DNA from 2 places in the Thauera sp. SWB20 genome. Region 2 is predicted to be linked to the other one. Evidence: riboswitches for the same ligand, from Rfam matches in the RefSeq annotation. Region 2 holds a riboswitch; the other holds the start of a gene.
What was found. Region 2 has a riboswitch for cobalamin ahead of PO78_RS15285 (TonB-dependent receptor domain-containing protein). Riboswitches for the same ligand answer to the same signal wherever they lie in the genome.
Positions count from the first base shown of each region.

Region 1: linked by a shared signal. The riboswitch ahead of bluB (5,6-dimethylbenzimidazole synthase) and the one ahead of PO78_RS15285 (TonB-dependent receptor domain-containing protein) in region 2 are both predicted to bind cobalamin.

Region 1 is NZ_JTDM01000019.1:448,410-458,702, reverse strand. Features, by position in the region: gene PO78_RS23215 (bifunctional metallophosphatase/5'-nucleotidase) at 1-899, opposite strand, end outside; gene PO78_RS23210 (nitrate- and nitrite sensing domain-containing protein) at 1,068-2,219, opposite strand; gene bluB (5,6-dimethylbenzimidazole synthase) at 2,816-3,625, opposite strand; cobalamin riboswitch at 3,675-3,867, opposite strand; gene PO78_RS13950 (VOC family protein) at 4,269-4,745, shown strand; gene PO78_RS13945 (VPLPA-CTERM sorting domain-containing protein) at 5,471-6,283, shown strand; gene PO78_RS13940 (low molecular weight protein-tyrosine-phosphatase) at 6,429-6,866, shown strand; gene PO78_RS23550 (H-NS histone family protein) at 7,070-7,648, shown strand; gene PO78_RS13930 (bifunctional metallophosphatase/5'-nucleotidase) at 8,127-10,004, shown strand.
Region 2 is NZ_JTDM01000020.1:296,029-315,681, reverse strand. Features, by position in the region: gene PO78_RS15365 (bifunctional cobalt-precorrin-7 (C(5))-methyltransferase/cobalt-precorrin-6B (C(15))-methyltransferase) at 1-647, shown strand, start outside; gene cobI (precorrin-2 C(20)-methyltransferase) at 644-1,522, shown strand; gene PO78_RS23605 (cobalt-precorrin 5A hydrolase) at 1,534-2,739, shown strand; gene cobJ (precorrin-3B C(17)-methyltransferase) at 2,823-3,809, shown strand; gene PO78_RS15345 (acetyl-CoA hydrolase/transferase family protein) at 3,898-5,196, shown strand; gene PO78_RS15340 (CBS domain-containing protein) at 5,349-5,783, opposite strand; gene asd (archaetidylserine decarboxylase) at 5,970-6,860, opposite strand; gene PO78_RS15330 (LysE/ArgO family amino acid transporter) at 7,211-7,816, opposite strand; gene PO78_RS15325 (LysR family transcriptional regulator ArgP) at 7,995-8,906, shown strand; gene PO78_RS15320 (cobyrinate a,c-diamide synthase) at 9,346-10,659, opposite strand; gene cobA (uroporphyrinogen-III C-methyltransferase) at 10,674-11,522, opposite strand; gene cobO (cob(I)yrinic acid a,c-diamide adenosyltransferase) at 11,525-12,133, opposite strand; gene PO78_RS15305 (hypothetical protein) at 12,130-12,288, opposite strand; gene PO78_RS15300 (helix-turn-helix domain-containing protein) at 12,352-12,591, opposite strand; gene PO78_RS15295 (ABC transporter ATP-binding protein) at 12,700-13,509, opposite strand; gene PO78_RS15290 (FecCD family ABC transporter permease) at 13,506-14,492, opposite strand; gene PO78_RS15285 (TonB-dependent receptor domain-containing protein) at 14,544-16,382, opposite strand; cobalamin riboswitch at 16,518-16,752, opposite strand; gene cobU (bifunctional adenosylcobinamide kinase/adenosylcobinamide-phosphate guanylyltransferase) at 16,846-17,394, shown strand; gene PO78_RS15275 (Uma2 family endonuclease) at 17,430-18,059, shown strand; gene cobT (nicotinate-nucleotide--dimethylbenzimidazole phosphoribosyltransferase) at 18,056-19,117, shown strand; gene PO78_RS15265 (adenosylcobinamide-GDP ribazoletransferase) at 19,117-19,653, shown strand, end outside.

The DNA.
Region 1 (10,293 bases), on a different contig from region 2:
GTGTTCTTGAACGGCAGCACGGTGTAGATGTGGCCGACGGTGACGGGGCCCGCGGCGAGATCGACGCGCACGCCGCCGCCGTTCTGCAGCGAAACATCCGCCCCGCCGAAGCGTTGGCCCTGGCGCAGGAAGGCCTCGGCGACGAGCTGCTGGACGTCGCCGCCATGCGCGATCACGTGCGCATCCTGGTTGCAGCCGTCGAGCTTCGAGCGCGAGGGGTCGCGCCGGGTGCCGGGGACGCGGCGCAGGCAGAGGTTCTGCTGCGCGACGGCGACCGGCTCGGCGCCGAAGGCCTTCACCTGGCTGGCGTAGTCGGCGAGCACCGCGCTGGCGGCCGCATCGGGTTCGGTGACGCGCAGCGCCGGCTGGCTGGCGAGATCGGCGCGGGCGGCGGCGAGGGCGTCGCCGGCGAGCGTGCCCAGCGTGCTGCCGATGAGGATGTGCGGCTGGCCGGCGCAGGACTTGACCTCACCCTGGCCGTCGAAGAGCACGTCGAGTTCGCCGACCACGGCGCTGTATTGCCAGGCCTGGACGACGCAGACCGCGTCGCCGTCCTTGTTGCGCGCGGCGGTGGGGTAGGCGCCGGCGGGCGAGAGGCCGAAGGTCTTCAGGCTGTCGTCGCCGAGCAGGCTGTGCGAGTCGCCGCCGACGATGACGTCGACGCCCGAGAGCTGCGCGGCGATCGCCTGGTCCTGGGCGTAGCCGAGGTGCGAGAGCAGGACGATCTTGTCGATTCCCTGGGCGCGCAGGTGGTCGATCTCGCGCTGGGCGGAGTCCGCCTCGTCGAGCAGCCGGGTGCCGGGGTCGGGGCGCGAGGCGTTCTGCGTCTTGGCGGCGGTGGTGAGGCCGACGATGCCGATGCGCTCGCCGCCGCGCTCGACCACCACCGAGGGGCGCACGCTGTCGCTGCCGAGCGGCGAGCCGGCGCGCGGGCGAGGTTGGCCGAGAGCACCGGGGTGCGGCAGTCGGGGGCGGACCAGAGGTGGTCGATGAAGGTCTGGAGGCCGGCGTCGCCGGAGTCGAGCTCGTGTTGCCGACGGCCATGGCGTCGAAGCAGACGCGGTTCATCAGCGCGGCGTCGGCTTCGCCTTCGCTGAGGGTGTAGTAGAGCGTGCCGGTGATGGCATCGCCGGCGTGCAGCTTGAGGACGTGCTCGTGGCGCGCGCGAGTTCGGCGATCGCCGTCTGCCCCGTCCCAGGCTCGTCCCCCTCGCCAGGCACTCCGGCCAGCTCGTCCGCCCCGCCGGCGAGAAACACCGGGGCGGCGTCCGCCCCCCCTGCCAGCGCGCACATCAGCACCTCGGGATCGTCGGGATCGCGCTGCAGCGCGGCGATCCGCGCCGCACAGGCCGCACGCAATCCCCCGGCAAGCAGGTCCTCGATCACGCGCAGGTGGTCGAGCCGGGCCGAACAGCATGCGAACCAGGGCTCCGCGAGCGCCGACGGCAGCACCCCGCCCTTCCCCGCGGCGAGCAACTTGCGGCGCAGGCGTTCAAATTCGGCGAGCGGCATCGCCTGGCACGCCGCATCCCAGGCGCTGCGCACCTCGGGCGGGCAGAAGGCCGCGAAGCGCGCGAAGCACGCCTCCTGCGTCTCGATCAGATGCAGCAGGTCGGGCTCGGCGGGATGGCGCGCGTTGGCCGCAGCGTTCGCCCTCCCAGCGGCGAAGGCGGCCGCACCGGCCGCACGCTCCTGGCCGGCGAACTCCTTGCCCTGCATCAGGTTGAACAGCGCCACCAGCAGGCGCGAGATGGCTGGATCGGTCGCGATGTCGGCCGCCTCGAAGACCAGCGCCAGCAGCGCGGCGATCGCCTGCGTGAATCGCTGCGTGGCCTCGTGCGGCGTGCAGCGGCCGGCGGCGATCGTCTCGCGCAGCGCGGGCAGCCCGTCGAGGGCGTGCAGCGCGAGCGCGATCCGGGTGAGCAGGCGGGAGCCGCCCGTCGGCGCCGCCCCGCCCCTCGCGTCGAGGACGTCGGCCTGCTCCAGCCAGGTCCGCAGCGCGGCATCGGCCTCGATGCTGGCCGCCACGCACGCCGCGCGATCGCCATCGAAGTGCCTGCCACCCGCGGCGAGGTGAAGATTCGAGCACCCGCGCTCGGCCTGCAGGCGATGCACCAGCTCGCTCACCGCCCGCACCAGCTCGCAGCTGCGCGCCAGTTGCTCGAGCTCGCGCAGCTCACAACGACGCGCAGCGACCAAAAAAGCGAGGATCGATTCCATGCAGGGCTCCGGCAAGAAGGGGGTCTGCGACCGGCGGCCGCACATCCCCCCAAGCAAGACCCGTGCAAGCCCGACGCCTGGGCTCTGCCGTAGGAGCGACGCAAGTCGCGATCACGGCCCTGCCGCCCGCCGCCCGCTGCCGCACGCGGAATCGTGCGATCGCGACTTGCGTCGCTCCCACCAAAACCAGCGCGCCCTTCCAGCGCCGACGCCTGGCGCTGCCGTAGGAGCGACGCAAGTCGCGATCACGGCCCTGCCGCCCGCCACCCGCTGTCGCAGACGGAATCGCGCGATCGCGACTCGCGTCGCTCCTACCAGAACCACCGCTCCCTTCCAGCGCCGCCGCCTGGGCGCTGCCGTAGGAGCGACGCAAGTCGCGATCACGGCCCTGCCGCCCCCGCCACCCGCTGCCGCAGGCGGAATCGTGCGATCGCGACTCGCGTCGCTCCCACCAGAACCAGCGCTCCCTTCCAGCGCCGCCGCCTGGCTCTGCCGTAGGAGCGACGCAAGTCGCGATCACGGCCCTGCCGCCGCCCCGCCACCCGCTGCCGCAGGCGGAATCGTGCGATCGCGACTCGCGTCGCGCCCACAAGGGGCTACGCGGCGCTTCGAGGGCTCGGGCGGAGCTGGCCGATGGCCTCGATCAAGCCCTCGCCCACCGCATCGGGCCCGCGCTGCCAGCCGTCGAAATGCAGCAACTCGGGCAACGGGACGCGCTTCAACCAGCCTGCGGCCTCGAGCTCCGGCTGCGCGTGGAAGTCGCGCACATAGCCGACGCACAGATAGGCGATCGGCACGATCTCGCGCGGGATGCCGAGCGCCTCGCGCAGCGCCTGCTGGTGCAGGATGCTCACCCAGCCCACGCCCAGGTTCTCGGCGCGCGCCGCCAGCCACAGGTTCTGCACCGCACACACCGCGCTGTACACGTCCATCGCGCCGATGTGCGTGCGCCCGATCACCACCGGGCCGTGGCGGCTGCGGTCGCAGGTGATGCAGATATTGACCGGCGACTCGAGGATGCCCTCGAGCTTCAGATTGCGATAGGTCTCGCGCTTGCCCTCGTCGAACATCTGCTCGGCCTCGGCGTGCGCGGCGAGAAAGTCGGCGTGGATCTTCGCGCGCACCTCGCGCGAGCGCACCACGACGAAATCCCACGGCTGCATGAAGCCCACGGAAGGCGCGTGGTGCGCGGCGGTGAGCACGCGCGCGAGCACCTCGTCAGGGATCGGGTCGGGCAGGAACTCGCCACGCACGTCGCGCCGGGTGTGGATGGCGCGATAGACGGCGGCGCGCTCGGCGGCGTCGAACAACGGATTGGCCTGGAAGCGCGCGGCGGCCGGGTCGTGAATCGGTGCGGACGCGTCGGTGCTCGCCGGCGCGCACTGCGCCTGCGTCGGGCTGCTCATGAAGTATTCCCCTTGTCGTCGAGCAGTGGGCAGCCACCGACCAGGCGACTGCGGGATGCACTTCGAGGCCGGTCTTCCGGCTGCGGATCATCTCGTCCGGGCGCCTTCCCGGTCCTCGTGGACCAGTGGCTGGGCGAACCTCGCCCGGACAATCCCCTACACGGCGCTGGGCGCGCGGCGGAATTGCACCGCCTTCCCGATTCTCCCGCGCACGCGCGGGCACCTCGAAGCAGAGAGGGCGCAAGCTTAGCGGCAAAGGCGGCCGCGGGCAAAACAAGGCGGACACCGCCGCGCGGGGTGGGAGGTCGCCCGATCGCGACTTGCGTCGCTCCTACGAAACCGGCGCGCGCATCCTTGCGCCCGGCGCCCGAGGTGGGACGTGGGAGCGACGCAAGTCGCGATTCCCACCCGCGTCGACCTAGAAACGCTCCTCGCAGCCGCCGCGCCCGATCGCGACTTGCGTCGCTCCTACGAAAACCGGCGCGCGCATCCTTGCGCCCGGCGCCCGGAGTGGGACGTGGGAGCGACGCAAGTCGCGATTCCCACGAAACCGGCGCTCGGCCATTGGCCCTCCCGACGCAGCGCCGGCTCGATTCCTCTATAATTATGAATTCTTGACACAACCGCCCACCCAGGAGGCACCATGTCCCAGCGTCCGTTCAAGATCCTCGGCATCCAGCAGATCGCCATCGGCGGTCCGAGCAAGGAGAAGCTCAAGACCCTGTGGGTCGACATGCTCGGCCTGGAGGTCACCGGCAACTTCGTGTCCGAGCGCGAGAACGTCGACGAGGACATCTGCGCGATGGGTTCCGGGCCGTTCAAGGTCGAGGTCGACCTGATGCAGCCGCTCGACCCCGAGAAGAAGCCCGCGGTGCACACCACCCCGCTCAACCACGTCGGCCTGTGGGTGGACGACCTGCCCAAGGCGGTCGAATGGCTCGGCGCCAACGGCGTGCGTTTCGCGCCCGGCGGCATCCGTCGCGGCGCGGCGGGCTATGACATCACCTTCCTGCACCCCAAGGGCAACGACGAATTCCCCATCGGCGGCGAGGGCGTGCTCGTCGAACTTGTCCAGGCCCCGCCCGAGGTCGTCGAAGCCTTCGCCCGCATCGCCAGCTGATCGCCCCCGGCATTTCATGCAGGAGCGACGCAAGTCGCGATTGCAGCGCCGCGGCAGGCGATGCACCTCGGTGGCCGCGGGACGGCCGTGATCGCGACTCGCGTCGCTCCCACAGCGCACCCCGAACGCCCGCAAGCACCGCAACCCCGGCGTTTCACGTAGGAGCGACGCAAGTCGCGATCCAGCGCCGCGGCAGGCGATGCACCTCGGTGGCTGCGGGACGGCCGTGATCGCGACTCGCGTCGCTCCCACAGCGCACCCCGAACGCCCGCAAGCACCGCCACCCCGGCGTTTCACGTAGGAGCGACGCAAGTCGCGATCCAGCGCCGCGGCAGGCAATGCGCCTCGATGGCTGCGGGACGGCCGTGATCGCGACTCGCGTCGCTCCCACAGCGCACCCCGAACGCCCGCAAGCACCGCAACCCCGGCATCTCCTGTAGGAGCGACGCAAGTCGCGATTGCAGCGCCGCGGCAGGCGATGCGCCTCGGTCGCTGCGCGTCGCCGTGGATGCGGCGGCGCAGCACCTGCCCCGAAGTGTCGAATTTTTTTACACCGCCCCCCTCGCGACGTCCTCTCCAGAGCAACAGAACCCTTTAAATCAAGCACTTGCAAAACAGGCACTGATATTGCTTTGTACGTTCCAGCGGTGACCAATCGCCCTGTTTTCAACAACGAAGACGCCGGCCCCCGGGTTGGTACGTCCCAGTTTTAAAGGATTGCGCCAATGAAAAAACTTGCTCTCATCGCAGCGACCGCGTCGCTCGCAGCCGTGTCCACCGGTGCTTCGGCCGCTTATGTCAGCACTGCCAACCTGGGCGGCGACTTCGCCATCACCGGTTTTGCCGACGGCACCCCGGGCACCTACCAGATCGCCCTGACCAACCTCAGCGGCGCCCTTTCGCTGGCCGCCGGCCCGGCGGGCACCTACACCGTCGGCGTCGGCCCCGGCAGCGCCGGCCCGACCGGCACCGCCACCGCCACCTTCTTCGCGGGCCCCGGCGGCACCGTCACGCGCAGCATCAGTTCGAACGTCGGTATCTTCACCGGCAACCTCACCCCGACGGGCCTCACCCCGGGCATCTACAACTTCGCCTTCGGCGCCGGCCCCGCGTTCTCGGTCGGCTTCAACTTCGGCGGCTCGTACGACGGCGCGACCACCTCCGGCGTCCTCGGCCTGCTCAACGGCCTGCTCGGCACCAGCTTCGTCGATCCCACCGGCGCGGGCACCCTGGCGATCACCGGCACCGTCACCAACAACAGCTTCATAATGGACGTCGTCGAAACGGCGACCAACTGGCCCGGTGCCGGCGCGCTGCTCGCTTCGGCCGACTATGGCGTGTTCCTGCAGTCGAACGGCCTTACCGATACGACCGCCAACAGGCTCGCCTATGCGCAGAGCCCGACCTACAACCGCACCGACGGCACCTTCCGCGTCAGCAACGTCGCCGTCACCGCCGTCCCCGAGCCCGCCTCGCTGGCCCTGCTGGGCCTCGGCCTGGCCGGTCTGGGCGCGATGCGTCGCCGCAAGCAGGCCTGATCCTCGGCTGCTGCAGTCCCGCAAACCGGCATCCTCGCGAGGGGGTGCCGGTTTTTGCGTTTACACTCCCGGGCCAGGCCGGTCGCCCGCGATCGCGCTCCACCGCGCCGCGCCCGCCGCACACCCGACGCCCTCGCACACCGCCATGTTCGACAAGATCCTCACCCTCTGCACCGGAAACATCTGCCGCAGCCCGCTCGCCGAGTTCCTGCTGCGCGACCGCCTCGCCGCGCGCGGCCGCGCGGCCACGGTGGCCTCGGCCGGCATCGGCGCCCTCGTCGGCCATCCCGCGGACGAGACCACCCAGCGTGTCGCCCTGCGCCACGGCATCGACCTCTCGCCCCACGTCGCGCGCCAGCTCACCCCCGAGATCACGCGCTGGGCCGACCTCATTCTGGTGATGGAAAAGCACCACCTCGAATACGCCACCCGCCTCGACCCCAGCGCGCGCGGCAAGATCTTCCTGCTCGGGCATTGGGACAAGGCCGAGGTGCCCGACCCCTATCGGCTGGCCGAGGAAAACCACCAGCTCGCCTACGACATCATCGCGCACACCACCGAGCAGTGGATCGGCAAGCTTTGAGCGCGCGAATCGGCGCGCACGCACGGGCGAAAGAAAGGACGCGGCGGGGATTCGGGGCGCCGCTGATCGCGACTTGCGTCGCTCCTACGAAACGCCCACGCTTCCGAAGCCCCCCGTAGGAGCGACGCAAGTCGCGATTGCGGCGTATCCGATCGCGCTGGGCGGAATGGATGCCCCCGGCGTATCCGATCTCTCTAGGTGGAATGGATGCCCCCGACGTCGAATGGATACCGTGGTGCGGCATTCCTGCATGCTTGATCGCGACTTGCGTCGCTCCTGCAAAAACCATCGCACCACTCCGCATGCCCTATCCGTGCCGCTTAATTGCTTCATTCGGCAAGGGCATTCGCAGACCTTGCCAATTAACGCCGGGCACATTAATCCGAAAAAGTTTCTCCAAGGCTTTCAAAAACGTTTTTCATCGGCGTACAATCGGCACGTTTTCATCACCACAAAACATAACGATCATGACCACCTACGCCGAACTGCAGCAAAAAATCGCCGAGCTCCAATCCCAGGCCGAAGAACTGCGCAAGCGCGAACTCGCCGAAATCATCGCCGACGTCAAGCAGAAGATCGCCGCCTATGGCCTCAGCGCCGCCGATCTCGGCCTGCAGGCGGGCCGCGAATCCACCGCCGCCCCGCAAAAGGCCAAGACCGCGCTCAAGGCCAAATACCGCGACCCCGCCACCGGCGAAACCTGGGTCGGCCGCGGCGCCACGCCCAAGTGGATGCGTGCCTACCTCGAAGCCGGCCGCAACAAGGATGAATTCCTGATTTAATCCGTTTCCGCACATCGGCCGGGGCGTCATTTCCCCGGTCAAAAGCCCCGCCCCGATGACGACACACCACAAGGTCAATCATCCGGTCGGGGCTTTCTCTTTCGAGCCGAACAGAACACCGCGGCATCCGGATTGCCGTCAAGCCGGGAGCGGATTGCCCAATCGATGCCGTTACCGAATCACAGGATTTCCCGCACCACCCGCATTGCAACGCCGCTTTCATGGGAGCGACGCGAGTCGCGACCGGGCGATTCCGCAGGCAATGCGCGGCGGCAAGGGCGGCATGGTCGATATCGCGACTTGCGTCGCTCCTACGGGAAATGCCGTGGGCGATCTGGCGATGGCGCACGACCAGCGCGATGGTTTTCGTAGGAGCGACACAAGTCGCGATTGCCCGAACCACCCGGCGGCTTTCATCAGCACTTAACCTCCTTTCGCGATCCTCCGTCCATCCCCGAAACGGACAAGAGGCTCCGCCATGCGTCACCCCGGCATCCCCAAGCTGCTGCTGCTCACCGGCGCGATCATGCTCGCCGGCTGCACCGACACCTCCTCCGGCGAGGCCAAGGCCGACGCCGAGCCGGTGCCCGCAGCGGCGCAGCCCGATGCGCCCAGGCCCGACTACCGCCTGGCCATCCTCCACATCAACGACCACCACTCCAACCTCGACGAATCCGACGCCAGTCTGCGCCTGCGCACCGGCAGCGACGACACGCGCACGAGCGTGACCGTCAAGCTCGGCGGCTTCCCGCGCGTCGCCACGGCGATCGCCGAACTCGCCGCGCGCCACGAGCACGTCCTCAAGCTGCACGCCGGCGATGCCATCACCGGCACGCTCTACTACACCCTCAGCGAAGGCGAAGCCGACGCCGCGCTGATGAACCGCGTCTGCTTCGACGCCATGGCCGTCGGCAACCACGAGCTCGACTCCGGCGACGCCGGCCTCCAGACCTTCATCGACCACCTCTGGTCCGCCCCCGACTGCCGCACCCCGGTGCTCTCGGCCAACCTCGCCCCGCGCGCCGGCTCGCCGCTCGGCAGCGACAGCGTGCGCCCCTCGGTGGTGGTCGAGCGCGGCGGCGAGCGCATCGGCATCGTCGGCCTCACCACCGCCGCCAAGACGCAGAACGCCTCGCGCCCCGACCCCGGCACCCGGCTGCTCGACGAGGCGGACTCCGCCCAGCGCGAGATCGACCACCTGCGCGCCCAGGGAATCGACAAGATCGTCCTGCTCTCGCACCTCGGCTACGCCCAGGACCAGGCGATCGCCGCGCAGCTCTCGGGCGTCGACGTCATCGTCGGCGGCGACTCGCACAGCCTGCTCGGCGACGACAGCCTGAAGACCTTCGGCCTCTCGCCCGCCGGCGCCTACCCCACCGCCGCGCGCAACAAGGACGGCGACGCGGTCTGCGTCGTCCAGGCCTGGCAATACAGCGCCGTGGTCGGCGAACTCGACGTGCTCTTCGACGGCCAGGGTGAGGTCAAGTCCTGCGCCGGCCAGCCGCACATCCTCATCGGCAGCACGCTGGGCACGCTCGCCGGCGACGCCCTCGCCGCCGCCCGCGCCGATCTCGCCAGCCAGCCGGCGCTGCGCGTCACCGAACCCGATGCGGCCGCCAGCGCGGTGCTCGCCGACTACGCCAGCCAGGTGAAGGCCTTCGGCGCCGAGCCGGTCGCCGTCGCGCAGCAGAACCTCTGCCTGCGCCGCGTCCCCGGCACCCGGCGCGACCCCTCGCGCTCGAAGCTCGACGGCTGCAACCAGGATGCGCACGTGATCGCGCATGGCGGCGACGTCCAGCAGCTCGTCGCCGAGGCCTTCCTGCGCCAGGGCCAACGCTTCGGCGGGGCGGATGTTTCGCTGCAGAACGGCGGCGGCGTGCGCGTCGATCTCGCCGCGGGCCCCGTCACCGTCGGCCACATCTACACCGTGCTGCCGTTCAAGAACACGCTCGTCGCGCTCAGCCTCACCGGCGCCGAGCTGCGCGCCACGCTCGAGGACGCCATGCAGAGCGTGGTCGCCGGCAACACCGGCTCCTACCCCTACGCCGGCGCGCTGCGCTGGCAGGTCGACCTGCGCCAGCCCCTCGGCCAGCGCATCGGCGCGCTCGAGCACCGCAACGCCCAGGGCCAGTGGGTCGCGCTCGACGAGGCCGCAACCTACCGCATGATCACCAACGACTTCATCGCCGCCGGCCAGGACGGCTACACCACCCTCGGCACCCTCGGCGCCGATCGTCGCGAAGAGACCTTCCTCGCCTACGCCGACGCCTTCCTGCAATACGCCCGCCAAACCCCCACCCTCACCCGCCCCGCCACCGCGGATTTCAGCACCCAGATGTTCATCGACACCGAGTAAGCCCACCGCCCCTGCATGGGAACCGGCGCCGGGAATTGCGTGGGCGGTCCGGCCAATGTAGGAGCGCCGCAAGGCGCGAATGCGGCCGTGCCGCACGCGACCAGCGGCGGCACGTACGTGACCGCCCTATTCGCGGCTTGCGCCGCTCCTGCATGGGAACCGGCGCGGGAAATGGCGTGGGCGGTCCGGCCAATGTAGGAGCGCCGCAAGGCGCGAATGCGGCCGTGCCGCACGCGACCAACGGCGGCACATGCGTGACCGCCCTGTTCGCGGCTTGCGCCGCTCCTAC
Region 2 (19,653 bases):
CCGCCAGCCGGCGCTTCCCGGAACCCAACGTCGTGGTGATCGAGCGCACGTGCGTCGGTACCGCGCTGTTCGGCGTCGACGACCTCGACTATGTGCAGCGCACACCCGAGAAGGGCCTGATCACCAAGCTCGAGGCACGCGCGGTCGCGCTGGCCAAGCTCGCGCTGCGCGCCGACAGCCGGGTGTGGGACATCGGCGCCGGTTCCGGCTCGGTCGGACTGGAGGCCAGCCGCATCGCCCGCCACGGCCACGTATGGGCGATCGAGAAGAACCCCGCCGACGCCGCCAATGCACGCACCAATGCCCGTCGGCTGCGCGCCAGCAACTACAGCCTGTTCGAGGGCAAGGCCCCCGCCGGCCTGGATGCCTGGCCCGACCCCGATGCGGTGTTCATCGGCGGCTCGGGCGGCGAACTCGGCGAGCTGATCACCCTCGTCCTGCGGCGGCTCGTTCCCGGCGGCCGGCTGGTGATGAACTTCGTCACCCTCGAGAACCTCGCCACCGCCACCTCCGTGCTGGCCGCGGCCGACACCGCCTGGGAGGTGACGATGCTCTCGGCCGCGCGCAGCCAACCCATCCTCGACATGCATCGGCTCGCCGCGCAGAACCCGGTGTGGATCGTCACCACCCGCAAGGAGGCTCCATGAATCCGCATCCCGCGAACACGGCTCGCTTCGGCCGCCTGATCGGCATCTCGCTCGGCCCCGGCGACCCCGAGCTCGTCACCCGCCGCGGCTGGGCCGCGCTGCAGTCGGACGCACGCTGGGCGTATCCGGTGAAGAAGGCGGAGGAATCCTCCTACGCGCTCGACATCGTCCGCCGCGGCGGTCTGTCCATCCCCGCGGACGCGGTGGAGCTCGTCTTTCCGATGACGCGCGACGCGGTCGCACTCGCCAAGGCCTGGGCGCGCGCCGCGACGCAGGTGGTGGCGCTGCTCGCGGAAGGCCGCGACCTCGCCTTCCTGGTCGAGGGCGACGCCTCCACCTATTCCACCTTCCGCCACCTCGCGCGCACGGTGCGCGAGCTCGCGCCCGAGGTCGAGGTCGACACCATCCCCGGGGTCAGTTCCTTCGCCGCCGCCGCGGCGGTGGCCGACCTGGCGCTGGCCGAAGAGGACGAGACGATGGCGGTGATCCCCGCCGCCTACGGCACCACCGTCATCGACCACCTGCTCGACGAGTTCGACACCCTGGTGCTGATGAAGGTGAAGCCGCTGCTCGACGAGGTGCTCGACCTGCTCGAGCGCCGCGGCCTGCTCGCCACGAGCTGCTTCGTCGAGAAGGTGGGGGCGCCCGCGCAGCGCGTGGTGCACGACCTTGCCAGCCTGCGCGGCGCGCAGGTCAATTACCTCTCCCTGCTGCTGGTGCAGAACCCCAAGCGCGCGCGCGGCGAGCTGCGCCGCGGCTGCCGCAAGCGCGCCGCGCAAGTGGAACCGCAAGCCACCGCGCAGGCCCCCTCCCCGGACACCGGAGGCGCCGCCGCGCACCCTGGCGAGTCCCCCGCGGCCACGGCCCTTTCCTGAGGTTCCGCCCGATGCCTTCGCAGCCCCTCCAGCCTCTGCCCTTCCCCTGCACCCGCATCGCCGTGGTGTCGATCACCCGCCACGGCATCGCGCTCGCCGGTCGCGTCATCGCCGCCTTGCCCGGCGCCACGCTGTTCGCACCGCGGAAGTTCGCCGCCGAGGCCGCCGCAGCCGCACCCGGCGCCTTCGCCTGCTACGAGGGCAAGGTGGGCGACCAGGTGCCGGCGCTGTTCGCCGGCTTCGACGGCATCGTCGCCATCGTGTCGCTCGGCGCGGTGGTGCGCCTGATCGCGCCGCATCTCGGCAACAAGGAGACCGACCCCGGCGTGGTGGTGCTCGACGAGGCCGGGCGCTGGGCGATCCCGGTGCTGTCCGGCCACCTCGGCGGCGCCAACGCCATCGCCGCCGCGCTGCAGCAGGCGGTGGGCGCCACGCCGGTGCTGACCACCGCATCGGACGCGCGCGCGACGCTGGCGGTGGACCTGCTCGGCCGCGAGCTCGGCTGGACCTTCGAAGCCAGCCACGACGAGATCGTGCGCGCCAGCGCCGCGGTGGTGAACGACGAGCCGGTGGCGCTGGTGCAGGAGACCGGCAGCACCGACTGGTGGTCGCGCCACGCCAACGGCCGCAGCGGCCCGCTGCCGGCGAACATCCGGCGCTTCGCGCGCCTGGAAGACGTCGAGCCCGAACACTTCGGCGCCGTGCTGTGGATCAGCGACCGCCCTCTGCCCACCGGCTACGCTGCACGCCTCGCCGGCAAGCGGGTGATCTACCGCCCCATCGCTGCGGCGAAGAAGCTCGCGCTCGGCCTCGGCTGCGACCGCGGCACGCCGGCGGCGACCATCACGCGTGCGATCGACGCGGCGCTCGCCCGCATCGGTGCGTCGCGCATCGACGTCGCCGCCGTGGCCAGCATCACGCTGAAGGCCGACGAAGCCGGCCTGCTGGAGGCGGCCACGGCCGCCGGCTGGACGCTGCGGTTCTACCCACCGGCCGTGCTCGCCGCGGTCGACGTGCCCAACCCGTCGGAGACGGTGCGCCGATACACCGGCACGCCCTCGGTCTCCGAGGCCGCAGCCTTGCTCGCCGCCGGCACCGCACTCGCCACCGACCCGGGCGCGCTGCGCGTCGAAAAGCACAAGCTGCGCGGCCCGGACGGCCGCAACGCCACCGTCTCCATCGCCCGCCTTCCCGCCTCCTCGCCCGCCCCGAACTGACGACCACCCCGAGCACCCGGCACCACCGCCGGGGCTCGACGCGCGCCCTCGCGGGCCGCGTTTCGCACCGGAGTCCCTCCCGCATGAACGCCCCCGAAACCATCGTCCCTCCCGGAACGTCCGCCCCCGCCGGCAAGATCATGCTCGTCGGCCTCGGCCCGGGCGCGCACGCCCACCTCACGGAGCGCGCGCGCGCCGCGATCGCCGAGGCCGACACGATCATCGGCTACGTCACCTACATCCGCCTCGTGGCCGACCTGCTCGAGGGCAAGGAGGTCATCCGCAAGTCGATGACCGAGGAGCTCGACCGCGCCATCGAGGCGCTCGAGCGCGCCCGCCAGGGCCGCAAGGTGGCGCTCGTCTCCTCGGGCGACGCCGGGGTGTACGGCATGGCGGGCCCGACCTTCGAGGTGCTCTTCCAGGCCGGGTGGACACCGCCGAGCGGAAAGCCCGGCGACATCGAGGTCGAGATCGTGCCCGGCGCCTCGGCCCTCAACACCTGCGCCGCGCTCGTCGGCGCGCCGCTGACGCACGATTTCTGCGCGATCTCGCTGTCCGACCTGCTCACGCCCTGGCCGGCCATCGCACGCCGGCTCGACGCCGCCGCCTATGCCGACTTCGTGGTCGCGCTCTACAACCCCAAGAGCGGCCGCCGCACCGGGCAGATCGTCGAGGCGCAGCGCATCTTCCTGCGCCATCGCGACCCGGCCACGCCGGTGGCGATCGTCAAGTCCGCCTACCGGCCCAGGCAGCGCATCGAGTTCAGCACCCTCGAGCGCATGGCCGAGGCCGACATCGGCATGCTGACCACGGTGCTGATCGGCAACTCCAACACCTTCGTGCGCGACGGGTTGATGGTGACCCCGCGCGGCTACGCCAACAAGTACGCGGTCGACGGCAGCGAGCGCGCGACCCGCGCGGGCGAACAGGCCGGGCGCTCACTGTCGAGCGGGCTCGACGGCTGGCTGGCGACGATCCGCGCCAGCGGGCGCAACGCCCGGGAGCTGGCCGCCGAATACCGCCTGCCCGAGGACTACATCCGCGCCGCCCTCGCCCACCCACCTGCTTGAGCGCGCACCCTTTACCATACGACTCCGTATGGAATACCCGTATAATCGGCTTCCTTCGACGCCAGACCACACGCCCGGGAGAACCGCGATGTCCAAGCTGCAGGCCCTCTACGACAGCAAGCGCATGACCGCCTCCGACGCCGCCGGCCAGGTCCGCGACGGCGACACCGTGGTCGTGCCCACCGGCGTGGGCGAGCCGCCGGCGCTGCTGCACGCCCTGTCCGCGCGCCGTCACGCGCTGCGCGACGTCGCGGTGAGCCAGATCCTGCCGCTGCGCAAGTTCGCCTATCTCGACCCGGAAACGCGCGCGAACGTGCGCCACGACGCCTACTTCTTCGGCGGTGCGAACCGCGCGGGCGGCCAGGCCGGCTGGGTGGACTACGTGCCGGCCTACTTCTCCGAGCTGCCGATGCTGATCGAGCGCGGCCTGTCACCGGCGGACGTGGTGGTGTCGCTGGCCTCGCCGATGGACGAGCACGGCTACTTCAGCCTCTCGCTCGCGCCCGACTACACCATGGCGGCGATCCGGCGCGCGCGCGTCGTGCTGCTCGAGGTGAATCCGAACGTGCCCTTCGCCAACGGCGACTGCCTGGTGCACATCTCCCGGGTCGCCGGCCTGGTGGAGAGCGACGACGAACTCTTCGAGGTCGGCCTGCCCGAGATCGGCCCGGTGCAGCAGGCGATCGGCAAGTACGTCGCCGAGCTCATCGACGACGGCTCCACACTGCAGATCGGCTACGGCGGCATCCCCGACGCGGTGGTGGTGCAGTTGCAGCACAAGCGCGAGCTCGGCATCCACACCGAGATGCTCGGCGACGGAATCCTGTCGCTGATCGAGTCCGGCGCGGTCACCAACCGCAAGAAGACCTTCATGCCGGGCCGCACGATCGCCACCTTCGCGCTCGGCTCGCGGCGCCTGTATCGCACCATGCACCGCAATCGGGGCATCGAGATGCACCCGGTGGAGTTCACCAACGACCCCTACCTGGCCGCACGCAACGACAAGCTGTGCGCGATCAACGCCACCATGCAGATCGACCTGATCGGCCAGTGCGGCTCGGAGAGCCTGGGCCACCTGCCCTACTCGGGCACCGGCGGCCAGGCGGATTTCGTGCGCGCGGCCAACCGCTCGAAGGACGGCAAGGCCTTCATCGTGCTGCCGTCAACGGCAAAGAAGGGCACGGTGTCGCGCATCGCGCCGGTGCTGTCGCCGGGCACCCACGTCACCACCAGCAAGAACGACATCAACTACGTGGTCACCGAGTACGGCGTGGCGCAGCTGCGCGGCAAGACCGCGAAACAGCGCGCCGAGGCGCTGATCGGCATCGCGCACCCGGACTTCCGTGGCGAACTGCGCGATGCGGCGCGGAAGATGAACCTGCTTTGAGGGGGAGGCTGCGGGCAGGCGCGATAGGCGGTCCGGCAAGGCGATGCGCGTGGGTGGATCTCGACCGCTGCATTCGCGCCTTGCGGCGCTCCTACAAGAGCCGCCGCGTTTCCGGCCCCCTGTAGGAGCGGCGCAAGCCGCGAACACGGCGCCTACAGGATGACCGTGATCTCCTCGCGCCGCACCAGCTCGGCGCCGAAGGTGAGCGCATCGAGCTGAAGCGCATCGCGCGCGGTGACGACACCGAGCGGGCGGCGGTTGGCGTCGACGATCGGCACGTGGCGCACGCCGTTCTCGTACATCAGGTGCAGGGCGTGACCAAAGGGGCGGTCCTCGGTCAGCGTCACCGGGTTGTGCGTCATCACCGCACCCACCGGCGTGGTGTCGGCGTCCAGGCCGGCGGCCAGCACGCCGAAGGCGGCATCGCGCTCGGTGAAGATGCCGGTGAGCACGCCGTGCTCGGTGACCAGGGCGGCGCTGCGCTGCAGGGCGTTCATCTGGCGGACCACCTCGCGCACCGGGGTGTCGGCCGACACGCCGACGAAGGGACGATCGGAAAGGATCTGATGGATCGGACGGCTGGGCATGATCTGTCTCCTGATGCTCGTTGTTGGACGGCACCCCATCCCTAGCTTCAATCGTGCCAGCTTCGGAGGTCGGCGCCGGGCGTTCCGGACGGAACGCCAAGCCGCTGTTCTAGCATGGGATTCTTTCAGCATCGTGACCGCAGGATGACGCCAGGGAATGCCCGCCGGAGCCATTCCTGGACACCATCACGGTGCATCGGCGAGTGCTGGCGCACCATCGGAGGGCGCGCCCGACTTCGCACGCGCCATCGGCTCGCCCATCCGCACCGGGCCGCCCGGCGCCCAGTCGGAGCCGAAGCGCAGCACGTCCTGCGGGAACAGCATCACCACCGTCGAGCCGAGCAGGAAGCGGCCCATCTCGGCGCCCTTCTCCAGCACCACCTCGCCCTCTGCATAGCCGCGCTTGACGATGTCCGGCCGGCGCGGCGGATTGACCACGCCGTGCCACACGGTGGCCATGCTGCCCACGATGGTCGCGCCCACCAGCACCATCACGAAGGGGCCGAATTCGCCCTCGAACACGCACACCACGCGCTCGTTGCGCGCGAACAGACCGGGCACGCCGCGCGCGGTGGCGGGATTCACCGAGAACAGTTCGCCTGGCACGTGGATCATCTGCGTCAGCCGCCCGGCGCAGGGCATGTGGATGCGGTGGTAGTCGCGCGGCGACAGGTAGATCGTGGCGAAGTCGCCGTTCTCGAAGCGCGCGGCGAGCGCCCGGTCGCCGCCCACGAGCGCCGTGGTGGAATAGAAGTGGCCCTTGGCCTGGAAGACCTGGTCGAACTCGATCGGCCCGAACTGACTGATCGCCCCGTCGACCGGGCAGACGAAGTCCGCATCGGCGATCGGCCGCACGCCTTCGCGCAGCGGGCGGGTGAAGAACTGGTTGAAGCTCGCGTAGCTCGCCGGATCGGCGTTCGCGGCCTCGGCCATATTCACCCCGTAGCGCTTCGCGAACCAGCGGATCACCGCGGTCGTCGCCTTGCCCCCCTCCAGGCCGGCGAGCTTTCCGGCAAGCTGGGTGAGCAGGCGCTTGGGCAGGGCGTACTGGAGGGCGACGGCGAGGCGTTCGGACACGGCGGAGATCCTGATCGGTGCGCGCGAGATGCGCGAGGGCATCGATTATAGCGGGCCGGGTTCACACGCTCCGCCCCCCGAACGATCCGTTTCAGGACGAAACCGACGCGTGGAATGCGCGCTGCGGTCGACCGGGCGCTGTGTTCGCGCCTTGGGGCGCTCCTACAGGGTCCCGAAACGCGGTCGCTTCCGTAGGAGCACCGCAAGGCGCGAAGGCGGCGAGGAAGATGGCGGCGCGCTCCGGCTACCCGAGCGCCGTCTTCGCGGCTTGCGCCGCTCCTACAGGGGGTCCCGAAGCGCAGTCGCTTCCGTAGGAGCACCGCAAGGCGCGAATGGGCGCTCACGCCCGCTCACCCCAGCAGCAGCGAGCCCGCGATCGCCCACAGCATCAGCGCCACCAGCGCATCGAGCACACGCCACGCCACCGGCTTGGCGAACAGCGGCGCGAGCAGGCGGGCGCCGTAGCCGAGCAGCAGGAACCACACGATCGAGGCGCTGATCGCGCCGACGGCGAAGAGCGGGCGCAGGTCCTCGGCCTGCTGGCTGCCGATCGAACCGAGCAGCACCACGGTGTCGAGATAGGCATGCGGGTTGAGCAGGCTGAAGCCGGCGGCCGCGAGCAGGGCCTGGCCGCGCGACATGCGCTTGTGCTCGGCCAGGTCCAGCGCGCGCCCACCGCGCAGCGCGGAGCGTAGCGCGCGCGCGCCGTACCAGGCGAGGAAGGCCGCCCCACCGTAGCGCGCCACCGTCATCAGGTCGGGGTTGGCGACGAACAGGCTGCCCACGCCGGCGATACCCAGGCCGATCAACAGAATGTCGCACGCCGCCGACACGCCGATCGTCAGCAGCACGTGCTCGCCGCGCAGGCCCTGGCGCAGCACGTGCGCGTTCTGCGCCCCGATCGCCATGATCAGGCCGAGGGTGAGGAGAAAACCGTTGAGGTAGACGTTGCTCATGATGCGTTCCGTTGTCGTCTCGTGTTGCCGTGGCCGCAGCCCTGTTCGCGACTGCGGGCGCTCCGGCAAGAACCGGCATGAGGCGGACCTGCAGAAGCGCCGGGAGGCGCGAATATAGGCGCCAGGCAGGCTTTTATTAAGTAGGATCGATTTATTTCGTTTTCGAGCAATAACGCTAATGATCGATCATCGCTTGCTGGCCTTCGAGGCGGTGCTGCAGGAGGGCGGATTCGAGCGCGCGGCGCGCCGGCTGGCGCTGACCCAGTCCGCGGTGTCGCAGCGGGTCAAGCTGCTCGAGGCCGAACTCGGCCAGGTTCTGCTGGTGCGCAGCAAGCCGGTGCGGCCCACGCCGGCCGGGCGCAGGCTGCTGCCCTACCTTGCACAGCTGCGCCTGATGGAGGCGGAGGCGCGACGCGCGCTGTCGCCACGCCAGGTGGACGGGCCGCTGCGTCTCGCAGTGGGCGTCAACGCCGATTCGCTCGCCACCTGGTTCATCGGCGCGGTCGCCGAGGTGGTCCGCGACGAGGGCATCGTGCTCGACTGCGTGGTCGACGACCAGGACCACACCCACGCGCTGCTCGCCGACGGCGAGGTGCTGGGTTGCGTGTCCACCCGCGCCGATCCGATGCGCGGCTGCGCCGCCGTACGCCTCGGGGCCATGCCCTATCTGTGCGCCGGCTCGCCCGACTTCCGCGCGCGCTGGTTCCCGCAGGGTCTCACCCCGGCGGCGCTGGCGCGCGCGCCGGCGATCGTCTTCGGCCACCACGACGACATGCACGAGGCCTTCCTGCTGCGCCACTTCGGGCTGGATTCGCGGCGCTATCCACACCACGTCGTGCCCTCGTCCGAGGGCTTCATGGCCTTCGCGCTCGCCGGCCTGGGCTATGGATTCGTCCCCGAGATCCAGGCACGTGCGCACCTTGCGCGCGGCGAGCTGGTCGACCTGGCACCCGAGCGCGAAGAGGTGGTCCTGTACTGGCACCACTGGCAGGTACAGTCTCCGGTGATGGCGAGGCTTGCGCAGGCGATCGGAGATGCTGCAGGGCGGGCACTCGGGGGTGAGCGGCGCGATCCAGCCGGGCCGGGCTGAAGGCCTAATGAGACCGATGCCTCCCGTGGGAGCGACGCCAGTCACGATTGCGGTGGCGAGGCGAACGCGGCGCGGACCGACGCGCCGATCGCGACTCGCGTCGCTCCTACGGCCCCTGATGCGCCGCGATGCCTCCCGTGGGCGCGACGCCAGTCGCGATTGCGGTGGCGAGGCGAGCGCGGCGCGGACCGACGCGCCGATCGCGACTCGCGTCGCTCCTACGGCCCCCGATGCGCCGCGATGTCTCCCGTGGGAGCGACGCCAGTCGCGATTGCGGTGGCGAGATGAGCGCGGCGCGAACCGACGCGCCGATCGCGACTCGCGTCGCTCCTACGGCCCCTCGATGCGCCGCGATGTCTCCCGTGGGAGCGACGCCAGTCGCGATCGGCGACACATCGGGTCGAGGCGCAATTTCGCCACGGACCCGATGGCAGACGGGTCATCCTCCGCCGAACAGCCCCGCCACCGCCACCGGATTCGACGGGAACCAGAAATGCACGTACGAGGCGGTGATCGGGCCGCGACGGTAGATCGCCTCGCCCTCGCCGCCGTCGGGGCGGCACGCGCGCAGCCAGGGCTCCAGCGGGGTCTCCGTGCGCGAATAATGAAAGGTGTGGCCGGTGAGCCGACCGCCGGGCAGATCGACTTCCTGCATGCCGAGCGCGGCGAGCCTTTTCTGCATCACCGCCCGGCCGGGCAGCAGGCCGGCGAACCCGTGCTCCACCCCAACCTTGTCGACGATGGCATCGAGCAGGCTCATCAGGCCTCCGCACTCGGCGAGCACCGGCTTGCCGGCGGCCACATGCGCTCGCAGCCCGACCCACAACCCGGCGTTGGCGGCCAGCGCGGCGCCGTGCAGCTCGGGGTAGCCGCCCGGCAGCCAGACGGCGTCGCACTGTGCCGGCAAGCCCTCGCCGGCGAGCGGCGAGAAGAAGGCGAGCTCCGCACCCAGCGCGCGCAGGGTGTCGACATTGGCCGGGTAGAGGAAGCCGTAAGCGGCGTCGTGCGCGATCGCGATCCGCTTGCCGGCGAGCAGTGGCGGAATCTCCGCCACTGCCACGACGGGAAACGCCACCGTCGGCGGCAGCTCCGCGGCGCCGGTGCGCTCGAGATGATCGGCGAGGCGGTCGAGACGCGCACCGAGGTCGTCGATCTCCGCCGCCTGCAGCAGACCGAGATGACGCTCGGGCAGCGCCGCATCCACATCGCGCATCACCGCACCGAACCAGCGCATGCCCACCGGCAGCGACTCGCGCAGCATGTCGGCGTGGCGCGCGCTGCCAACGTGGTTGGCGAGCACCCCGGCAAAGGGCAACCCGGGCTGGTAATGCGCCAACCCGTAAGCCACCGCGCCGAAGGTCTGCGCCATCGCGCGTGCGTCGATCACCGCCATCACCGGGATGCCGAAGCGGCGTGCGATGTCGGCGCCCGAGGGCGCGCCGTCGTAGAGGCCCATCACACCTTCGACCAGGATCAGGTCGGCCTCGCGCGCCGCGGCGTGCAGCCGCCTGGCGATGTCCGCCTCGCCGCACATCCCCAGGTCGACGTTATGCACCGGCGCGCCGCTCGCCACCGCGTGGATCTGCGGGTCGAGGAAGTCCGGCCCGCACTTGAACACCCGCACCCGCCGTCCCAGCCGCGTGTGCAGGCGCGCGAGCGCCGCGGTGACGGTGGTCTTGCCCTGGCCGGAGGCGGGTGCGGCGACGAAGAGTGCCGGGCACGAGGCCGCACCCGGGTCGACCGTTTCCGGCATCGCGTCCGCCACGCTCACTCGCCACCCTTTCCGTGCACCACCGCACAGCCGGCGTGCGGCAGCGGCGAGGCCTTGGGCTGCTCCTGCGGCTCGAACCAGGCCAGCCTGGGGTACAGGCCGACGACGCTGCCGACAACGGTCAGCGAGGGGGGACGCACGCCTTCGTCCAGCACGCGCTGCGCCAGGGTGGCGAGGTCGGCCACCACCACGCGCTGCGCATGGGTGGTGCCGCGCTCGATCACCCCCGCAGGCGTGGTCGGCGGCAGGCCGTGGGCGACGAGCTGGGCGCAGATGTCGGCCAGGCGCGAGATGCCCATGTAGATCACCACCGTCTGATGCGGACGTGCCAGCATCGGCCAGTCGAGGTCGACCTTGCCTTCCTTGAGGAAGCCGGTGGCGAACACCACCGACTGCGCGTGCTCGCGATGAGTGAGCGGGATCCCCGCGTAGGCGGAGACACCCGCCGCCGCGGTCACGCCCGGCACCACCTCGACGTGGATGCCGGCCTCGACCAGCAGCTCCATCTCCTCGCCGCCACGGCCGAAGATGAAGGGGTCGCCGCCCTTGAGCCGCACCACGCGCTTGTTCCGCCGCGCCAGCTCGAGCAGCAGCTGGTTGATCTCGTCCTGCGGCAGCGAGTGGTCGGCCGCCTTCTTGCCGACGTAGATGCGCTCGGCCTCGACCGGCGCCAGATCCAGGATGGGCGGCGCGACGAGGTTGTCGTAGACGATGACGTCCGCGCCCGCCACCAGGCGCGCGCCGCGCAGCGTGAACAGCTCCGGGTCGCCCGGGCCGGCGCCCACCAGATAGACCCAGCCCGGCAGCGGGCCGGGACGATGAACCGCGAGATCGGGAACTGCCATTCTTACCACTCCATGCCGGGCATCGCCTTCACCCCCGCGGCGAAGGCGTGCTTGACCGGCGTCATGTCGGTGACGGTGTCGGCAGCCTCGACCAGCGCGGGCGGCGCCCCGCGGCCGGTGACCACCACATGCTGCATCGGCGGCCGGGCGCGCAGGTCGGCGAGCACCCGCTCCACGTCGAGATACTGGTACTTGAGCGCGATATTGAGCTCGTCCAGCACCACGAGGCCGACTTCGGGATTCTGAAGCATTTCGCGTGCCAGCGCCCAGGCGGCTTCGGCCGACGCGACGTCGCGGGCACGATCCTGGGTCTCCCAGGTGAAGCCCTCGCCCATCACGTGCCAGCGCACGCCGGGCTGGGTACGGAAGAAGGCCTCCTCGCCGGTGTCCGAGCGCCCCTTGATGAACTGCACCACGCCGACCTGCATGCCGTGCCCGAGCGCGCGCGCCACTAGGCCGAAGCCCGCGCTCGACTTGCCCTTGCCATTGCCGGTGTTGACCAGCAGCACGCCGCGCTCGGCCTGCGCGGCGGCGATCTTTTCATCGACGACGTCCTTCTTGCGTGCCATGCGGGCGTTGTGGCGGGTGTCGCGGTCGGGGGTCTGGGTCATGTCGGGCCTGTCGTCCTGTTTTCGTTGTGAAGTCGGCGCGCGCTGGCACGCATGCCAGCGGCGATCGTGGTGAAGACATCCTCGGGGAAGGCTGCCGTCAGCCCGGCCGCAAGCCCGTCGAGCTGCGCCAGCACCGCCTCGACGACATCCTCCATGTCGGTCCCGAGGCCGCACTTGTGCGCCATCGCGTTGAAGTGCCTGCGTGCGGCGGCCCGCGGCTACCATTCACGCTCCACCTCGGCGGGCTTGCGGTCGCCGAGGGTCAGCTCGAGCCCGAGCACGCCAGCGAGCGCAAGCAGGCGGTCGAAGGTGAGGCGCTCGGGGCGCGTCTCGAGTTCGGAGAGCCGGTTCTGACTGATGCCGAGCCGGGCCGCGACCTCGGCCTGCGACAAGCCGAGCGCCTTGCGCCGGCCGACGAGCAGCTCGGCGGCCTGTTCCGGAGAGTAAAGCCTGGGCATGGTGTCGTATCGATGATCCCGATAAATCCAGGATATCGCCTTTCTCGATAAACGCAAGAAATCGCCAATGCCGATATCGAGCCCGGCACGCGCTCCGGACACGCCCGCTCAGTCCGGCAGGAACACCACCCTCCCCTCATGCTCGATCCGGCGCAGCGGGTGGCCGAAGGCCTGGCCGAGCAGGTCGGCGCGCAGCACGGCGTCGCGGTCGCCGGCGATCACGCCGCCACGGCCGTCGAGCAGGATGATGTGGTCGGCGTAGCGTGCGGCGAGGTTGATGTCGTGCAGCACCAGCACGCTCCCGCGCGCGGTACCCTGCTCGCGCAGCAGGCGCTGGAAGAGCTCGAGCGCGGCGATCTGGTGGTGCAGGTCGAGGTGGTTGAGCGGCTCGTCGAGCAGGAACAGGCGCGGCGCCTGCGCGAGCAGGGTGGCGATGCCCACGCGCTGGCGCTCGCCGCCCGAAAGCGTCTGCACGTCGCGCTGCTCGAAGCCGGCCAGCCCGACCGACTCCAGCGCCGCGCGCGCGATCGCCACGTCCTGCGGCCCCTCCCAGCCCCAACGCCCCAGGTGCGGGTGGCGGCCGACCAGCACGGTCTCGAGCACGCTCGCCGCGAAGGGGTCGGGCTGCTGCTGCGCGAGCAGGCCGCGGAACCGCGCCGCCTCCAGCGCCGGCCAGGCCGCATAGGGCAGGCCGCCGATGCGCACCTCGCCCACCGTGGGCTCGCGCAGTCCGGCCAGGGTGTGCAACAGCGTGGTCTTGCCCGCGCCGTTGGGGCCGAGCAGCACCAGGCACTCGCCCGCCGCCAGGCTCAGGCTGAACTCGCAGCACAGCCAGCGCTCGCCCACCTCGAGCGCGAGGCGCTCGGCCTCGAGCAAGGGGGCGTCATCCACGGGCAAGGCGCGGCGGGCGGCGTTCATGGCGTGCCGCGCGGGTTGCGCGAGAGCAGGAAGAGGAAGACCGGCACGCCGATCAGCGCGGTGAGCACGCCCACCGGCAGCTGCTGCGGCGCCATCACGGTGCGCGCCGCGGTGTCGGCCAGGGTCAGCAGGGTGCCGCCGGCGAGCGCCGCCGCGGGGATCAGCACGCGCTGGTCGTTGCCCAGCGCCAGCCGCACCAGGTGCGGCACCACCAGGCCGACGAAGCCCACCGAGCCCACGAGCGTGACCGCGGTGGCGGTGAGCAGCGAGGCGAGCACATAGAGCGCGACGCGCAGGTGGCCGACGCGCACGCCCAGCGCGCGCGCGCTGAGCTCGCCACGCGCGAGCACGTTGAGGTCGCGCGCGTAGGGCATCACCGCGACCAGCGCCAGCGCCAGCACCGCCAGCGCCGGCCACGGCCGCGCCGCCGCGCTGGCGTCGCCCATCATCCAGAACAGCATCGACATCACCCGCGTGTCGGGCGCGAGCGCCAGCATCAGCGACACCGCCGCGCCGCAGCCGGCGGCGACGATGACGCCGGTGAGCAGCAGGCGCGTCTGCGTCCAGCTGCCGTCGCCATGGGCGAGCCCGAAGACGAGCAGCATCGCCGCCAGCGCCCCGGCGAAGGCCGACACATCCACCCAGAACAGCGCCGCCCCGAGCATCATCGCCCCCAGCGCCCCCACCGCCGCCCCGCCCGAGATGCCCAGGATGTAGGGGTCGGCGAGCGGGTTGCGCAGCAGCACCTGCATCAGCGCACCCGCGGTGGCGAGCAGGCCGCCGCAGGCGAAGGCGGCGAGGGCGCGGGGGAGGCGAAGTTCGCGGATGACGGTCGCCCCCATGCCCTCCGCGCCGGCCAGCGCGGCGAAGACATCGGTCGCCGCGACCGGCAGGTCGCCGGCGACCAGCGCCCACAGCAAGGCCATGGCCGCCGCGGACAGCAGTACCGCAGCGATCGCCAGCGGCGCCCGCCTGCGGCGCATGGCCGGACTCAAGCGCGACTCCCCACGCAGGGCGACGGCGGGCATCGCCGGTCAGTGCATCGCGTAGCGCAGCGCGACGAAGGCACTCCTGCCCTGTGTTGCGAACCCCTTCGCAAGCTCATGGTCCTTGTCGAGTAGATTGTTGGCACGAACTTCGACGCTCCAGTCGCGCGCCACGGCGTAGTGCGCGTAGGCATCGACCAGACCGTAGCCGCCGAGGCGATTGGACACCGCGTTCGGCACCTGATCATAGCGCCGCCCCTTGCCGTTCCACTCCACACCCCAGGTCCACGCGCCCACCGCACGCTCCAGCGCGAGCGCCCCGCCGACGCGCGCGCGGCGGCCGAGCTGATCGCCGGTCTCGTCATCCTCCGCGTCGAGCAGGTCGACGCTGGCGCGCAGCCGGTAGTCGCCCAGGGTCGCGGACAGCGCCGCCTCGATCCCCTGGATGTCGGCCCTGCCCACATTGGAGGCGATGCCGGTGCTCCAGTCGATGAGGTTCTTGATGCGGTTGTTGAAATAGGTCAGGTCGACACCGACCCCGTTGCGCTCCCAGGCCACGCCCAGCTCGCGGTTGAGCGCCTCCTCGGGCTCCAGGTCCGGATTGCCGCCGAAGCAGCCCCAGGCACCGTAGCACTCCACCGGGAAGTACAGATCGTTGAAGGTCGGCGCCTTGAACGCCGTGCCGATGCTGGCATGGGCGCGCCACTCGGGCGCAAGCCGATAGCCGTAGGCCGCGGCGCCGGTGGTCTTGCCACCGAACTGCGAGTTGCGGTCGTGGCGCGCATTGAGCTGGACGTTGTGGCGGTCGAATTCACCACCCCAGCCGAGCAGGAAGGCGTTGATGTGGCGACGCGTCTTCTCGAAGTCGGAGGTGGTCTTCACGCGCTGCTGCAGAAACTCGTACGCCGCCATCAGCGAGCCGCCACCTACGGCGACGTCGTGCTGCCAGCTCAACTGGCGCTGCGTGGTATCGAAGCGGGAACGCGTGCTCGCGTTCGACTGGTTGTCGAGGGCATCCACCCCGTGACCGAAGCGCAGGGTGCTGGCCCAGTCGGCGGAATGCTGCTTGCGCAGATACGCGCCGAAGGTCTCGGCACGCTTGTCGAGGTAGGAGTCGAAAGGCTGTGCCGCGTCGTACCAGTTGCGCATGTCGGAATACAGCAGGTTGGCGCCGAGCTCGTCATTGCCGCCCAGGTCCAGCACCAGCGACGCGCCCAGATAATCCTCGCGGAAGCCGTCGTCGTCGGCATCCGCGGCGGTCGCCGAATTCGGCCTTGCGTTGAAGCCGTCGCTGCGCTCGTGACCGGCGGTCAGGCTGTAGCGCAGACGCTCGTTTCCACCCGCGAGCGTGGCGCTCGCCTCGCGCGCGCCGTCCGTGCCGGCCCCGACGCGCACGGAGGGCTGGAAGCCCTCGCGCCCCTTGCGGGTGAACACCTGGATCACGCCACCGAGCGCATCCGCGCCGTACAGCGCACTTCCGGGGCCGCGCAGGATCTCGATACGCTCGATGAGTTCGAGCGGGATCGTCTCCAGCACCGGAGAGCCGCTGGTGGCGGAGCCCATGCGCACCCCATCGACCAGCACCAGCGTGTGTCCGGAGTTCGCCCCGCGGATGAAGATGCTGCCGCTCGAACCAGGACCGCCATTGCGTGCCATCTGCACGCCCGGCCGCGAGGAGAGCAGGCCCAGCAGGCTCGAATGCCCCGCGCGGGCGATTTCGTCGCGCTCGATGACATCCACGCTGGCCAGGGCCGCATCGGCACTGATCGGCTGGCGAGTGGCGGTCACGACGACGTGGCCGAGCTGGGCATCGGCCGCATGAGCGGCCGGTGCGAGGAAACAGGCGAGCGCGCATGCCGAGGCGAGCGCGGAAACACGGATCTTCATTCGTTTGAACTCCCTTCGCCACACCGTGCGTCCCCGCACGCCATGGCAACCTCACATGGACGCACCGCGAGCCAGGTAGAACCGAAGAGAGCAGGAGAACCCACCGCGCCCGTCGCCGCCACCCCGCGGCACATCCGCCAATCCGCGTTCCGGCCGGTCTCCGGGCTCGTGCGCTGTGCCGGCGGGGCCGGACGGGTGGGTCGCCTTCCCGGGCATGGATGCCCAGTGGCTGCATGACGCACCTTGCGCGCACTTACCGTTGCGGGGGCAGCACAGGCATTGCGGCCTCGTTTGCGAGGGGCCGCGCACCTGTTTCCCGTTTAACCCGGGGCGAGAAACGCCCGTGGGCACCGATAACGCGTTGCCCCTTCCGGGGCAGTGGGGGCGGATGATACCGTACGGCCCGGTATCGTGCACTGCAAAAAAACGACGACGAATCCTCCATGCAGGACCCGCAAAGACCATGACCTGCGAACTCATCCTCGGCGGCGCCCGCTCCGGCAAGAGCCGCGAAGCCGAACGGCGTGCTGTCGAAACCGGCCTGGCGGTGACGGTGATCGCCACCGCCGAGGCCCTCGACGAGGAGATGGCGGCGCGCATCCGCCGTCACCAGGCCGACCGGCCGGCGGGCTGGCGCACGGTCGAGGCGCCGCTGGCGCTCGCCGATACATTGCGACGCGAGGCCGCGGCCGAGCGCTGCCTGATCGTCGACTGCCTCACGCTGTGGCTCTCCAACCTGCTCGCCGACGCCCACACCCTTCCCGCAGGCGCCACGGCCGAAGACCTGCCGCGCTTCCGCCACGAGCGCGACGCGCTGCTCGCCGTGCTGCCGACGCTGCCCGGCCGCATCGTCCTCGTCGCCAACGAGGTGGGGCTCGGTCTGGTGCCGGAGACGCCGCTCGGACGGCTGTTCCGCGACGAGGCCGGACGGCTCAACCAGATGGTGGCGAGCGCATGCCGCCGGGTTGTCTTCGTCGCCGCCGGCCTGCCGCTGGTGCTGAAGGAAGGCTAAACTTCGGGGCGAAGCACACTTTCCGGGAGAGGGCTGTGGGGCTGCCTGCACAGAAGCACAAGATGACGCTGGAAGACTTCCTGGCCTGGGAGGCGGAGCAGCCCGAGCGCTGGGAGTTCTTCAACGGCGAGGCCTTCATGATGGCGGGGGGGTCGGACGTGCATAACGTCGTGACCGGAAACATGTACATGGCTTTGCGGATCGGGCTGCAGCACACGCGCTGCAACGTCTTCATGTCCGACGTCCGTCTGCGCCTGGCCGAATCGGACGACCTCTTCTACCCCGACGTCTTCGTCACCTGCACCGACGCCGACCGCGCCCGCCGCCAGGTCAAGGAAGACCCTATCCTCATCGCCGAGGTGCTGTCGCCCTCGACCGAGGCCTATGACCGCGGCGACAAGTTCGCCGCCTATCGCCGCTTTGCGGGGCTGAAAACCGTGCTCTTCCTGTCGCAGGACCGTGCCCACGTCGAGTGCTTCACCCGCGGCGAGGACGGGCGCTGGGTGCTGAGCGAGGCGAGCGGAGAAACGGCCCGCCTCGCCCTGCCCGCCTTCGACTTCGAGCTCGCGCTCGCCGACCTCTATCGCGACCTGCCGGACGCGGACGCCTCCGACCCGGCGCCCATCCCCCCTCCCTCCACACCACCCCCGCCACCTGCCGCATGAAGCCCTACGCCATCGCCTCGCCCGACCCGCTGCTCTCCGCCGCGATCCAGCACAAGATCGACCGCAAGACCAAGCCGCGCGGCGCGCTCGGCCGCCTGGAGGGGCTCGCGCACCAGATCGCGCTGCTGCAGCAGACCCTGGAACCCGAACTGCGCCAGCCGCACATCGTCGTCTTCGCCGGCGACCACGGCGCGGCGCGTGCCGGCGTGTCCGCCTACCCGCAGGACGTGACCTGGCAGATGGTGGAGAACTTCCTCGCCGGCGGCGCGGCGATCAACGTATTCACCCGCCAGCTCGGGCTGGATCTCACCGTGGTCGATGCCGGCGTCAACCACGACTTCGGCAAGCGCCCGGGGCTGATCGACGCCAAGATCGCGCCCGGCACGGCCAACTACATCGAAGAGCCGGCCATGAGCGCCGCGCAGCGCGACGCAGCGCTCGAGCGCGGGCGCGGCGTCGCCCATGCGCTCGCCGACAACGGCTGCAACTGCATCGGCCTGGGCGAGATGGGTATCGGCAACACCGCGTCGGCCTCGCTGCTCACCCACTGTCTGGTGGGCGCCGAGCACGACGCCGAGCTCTATACCGTCACCGGCCGCGGCACCGGCCTGGACGACCCCGGCCTGTTCCGCAAGCGCAGCATGCTCGCCCAGGCGCTGCAGCGCGGTGGTCGACCACACGACCCGCTGGAGGTGCTGGTGCAGTATGGCGGCCTCGAGATCGCCATGATGGCGGGCGCCATCCTCGGCGCCGCCGAGCGCCGCATGCTGGTGCTGGTCGACGGCTTCATCGTCACCTCGGCCGTGCTCGTCGCCCACGCCCTGGCACCCGCGGTGCTGTCGTGCTGCGTCTTCGCGCATCGCTCGCAGGAGCCCGGCCACCGCGTGCAGCTCGACTTCCTGCAGGCCGAACCGCTGATGGAACTCGACCTCCGCCTGGGCGAAGGCACCGGCGCGGCACTCGCCTTCCCGCTCGTGCAGGCGGCGGTGAATTTCATCAACGAGATGGCGAGCTTCGAGTCCGCCGGGGTCAGCGACCAGGCCCGTCGTCCGGGCTGATGCGCGACCAGCTCGAACTCTTCTTCACCGCGCTCGGCTTCTTCACCCGCCTCCCGGTGCCCGCCTGGGTGCCGTGGTCGTCCGAGCGCATGCACCATGCGGCGCGCTACTTCGCACTCGTGGGCTGGGTGGTGGGCGGCGCAGGCGCGCTCGGCTACCTCGCCCTCGCCTGGCTGCTGCCGCCCGCCGTGGCGGTCGTCCTGTCGATGGCGCTCACCATCCGCCTCACCGGCGCCTTCCACGAGGACGGCTTCGCCGACAGCTGCGACGGCCTCGGCGGCGGCTGGGACAAGGCACAGATCCTGGCGATCATGAAGGACTCGCGCATCGGCAGCTACGGCACCATCGGCATGGTGCTGATGCTGCTCGCCAAGGCGGCGGCGCTGGTGGAGCTGGCCAGCCCGGCGGTGCAAGGGGCGGGCGTGGCGCTCGCCCTGCTCGTCGCCCATCCGCTGTCGCGCCTGGCCGCCACCGTGGTGCTGCACCGCCTGCCCTACGTACGCGCCGACGATTCGGCCAAGTCGGTCGCCGTCGCG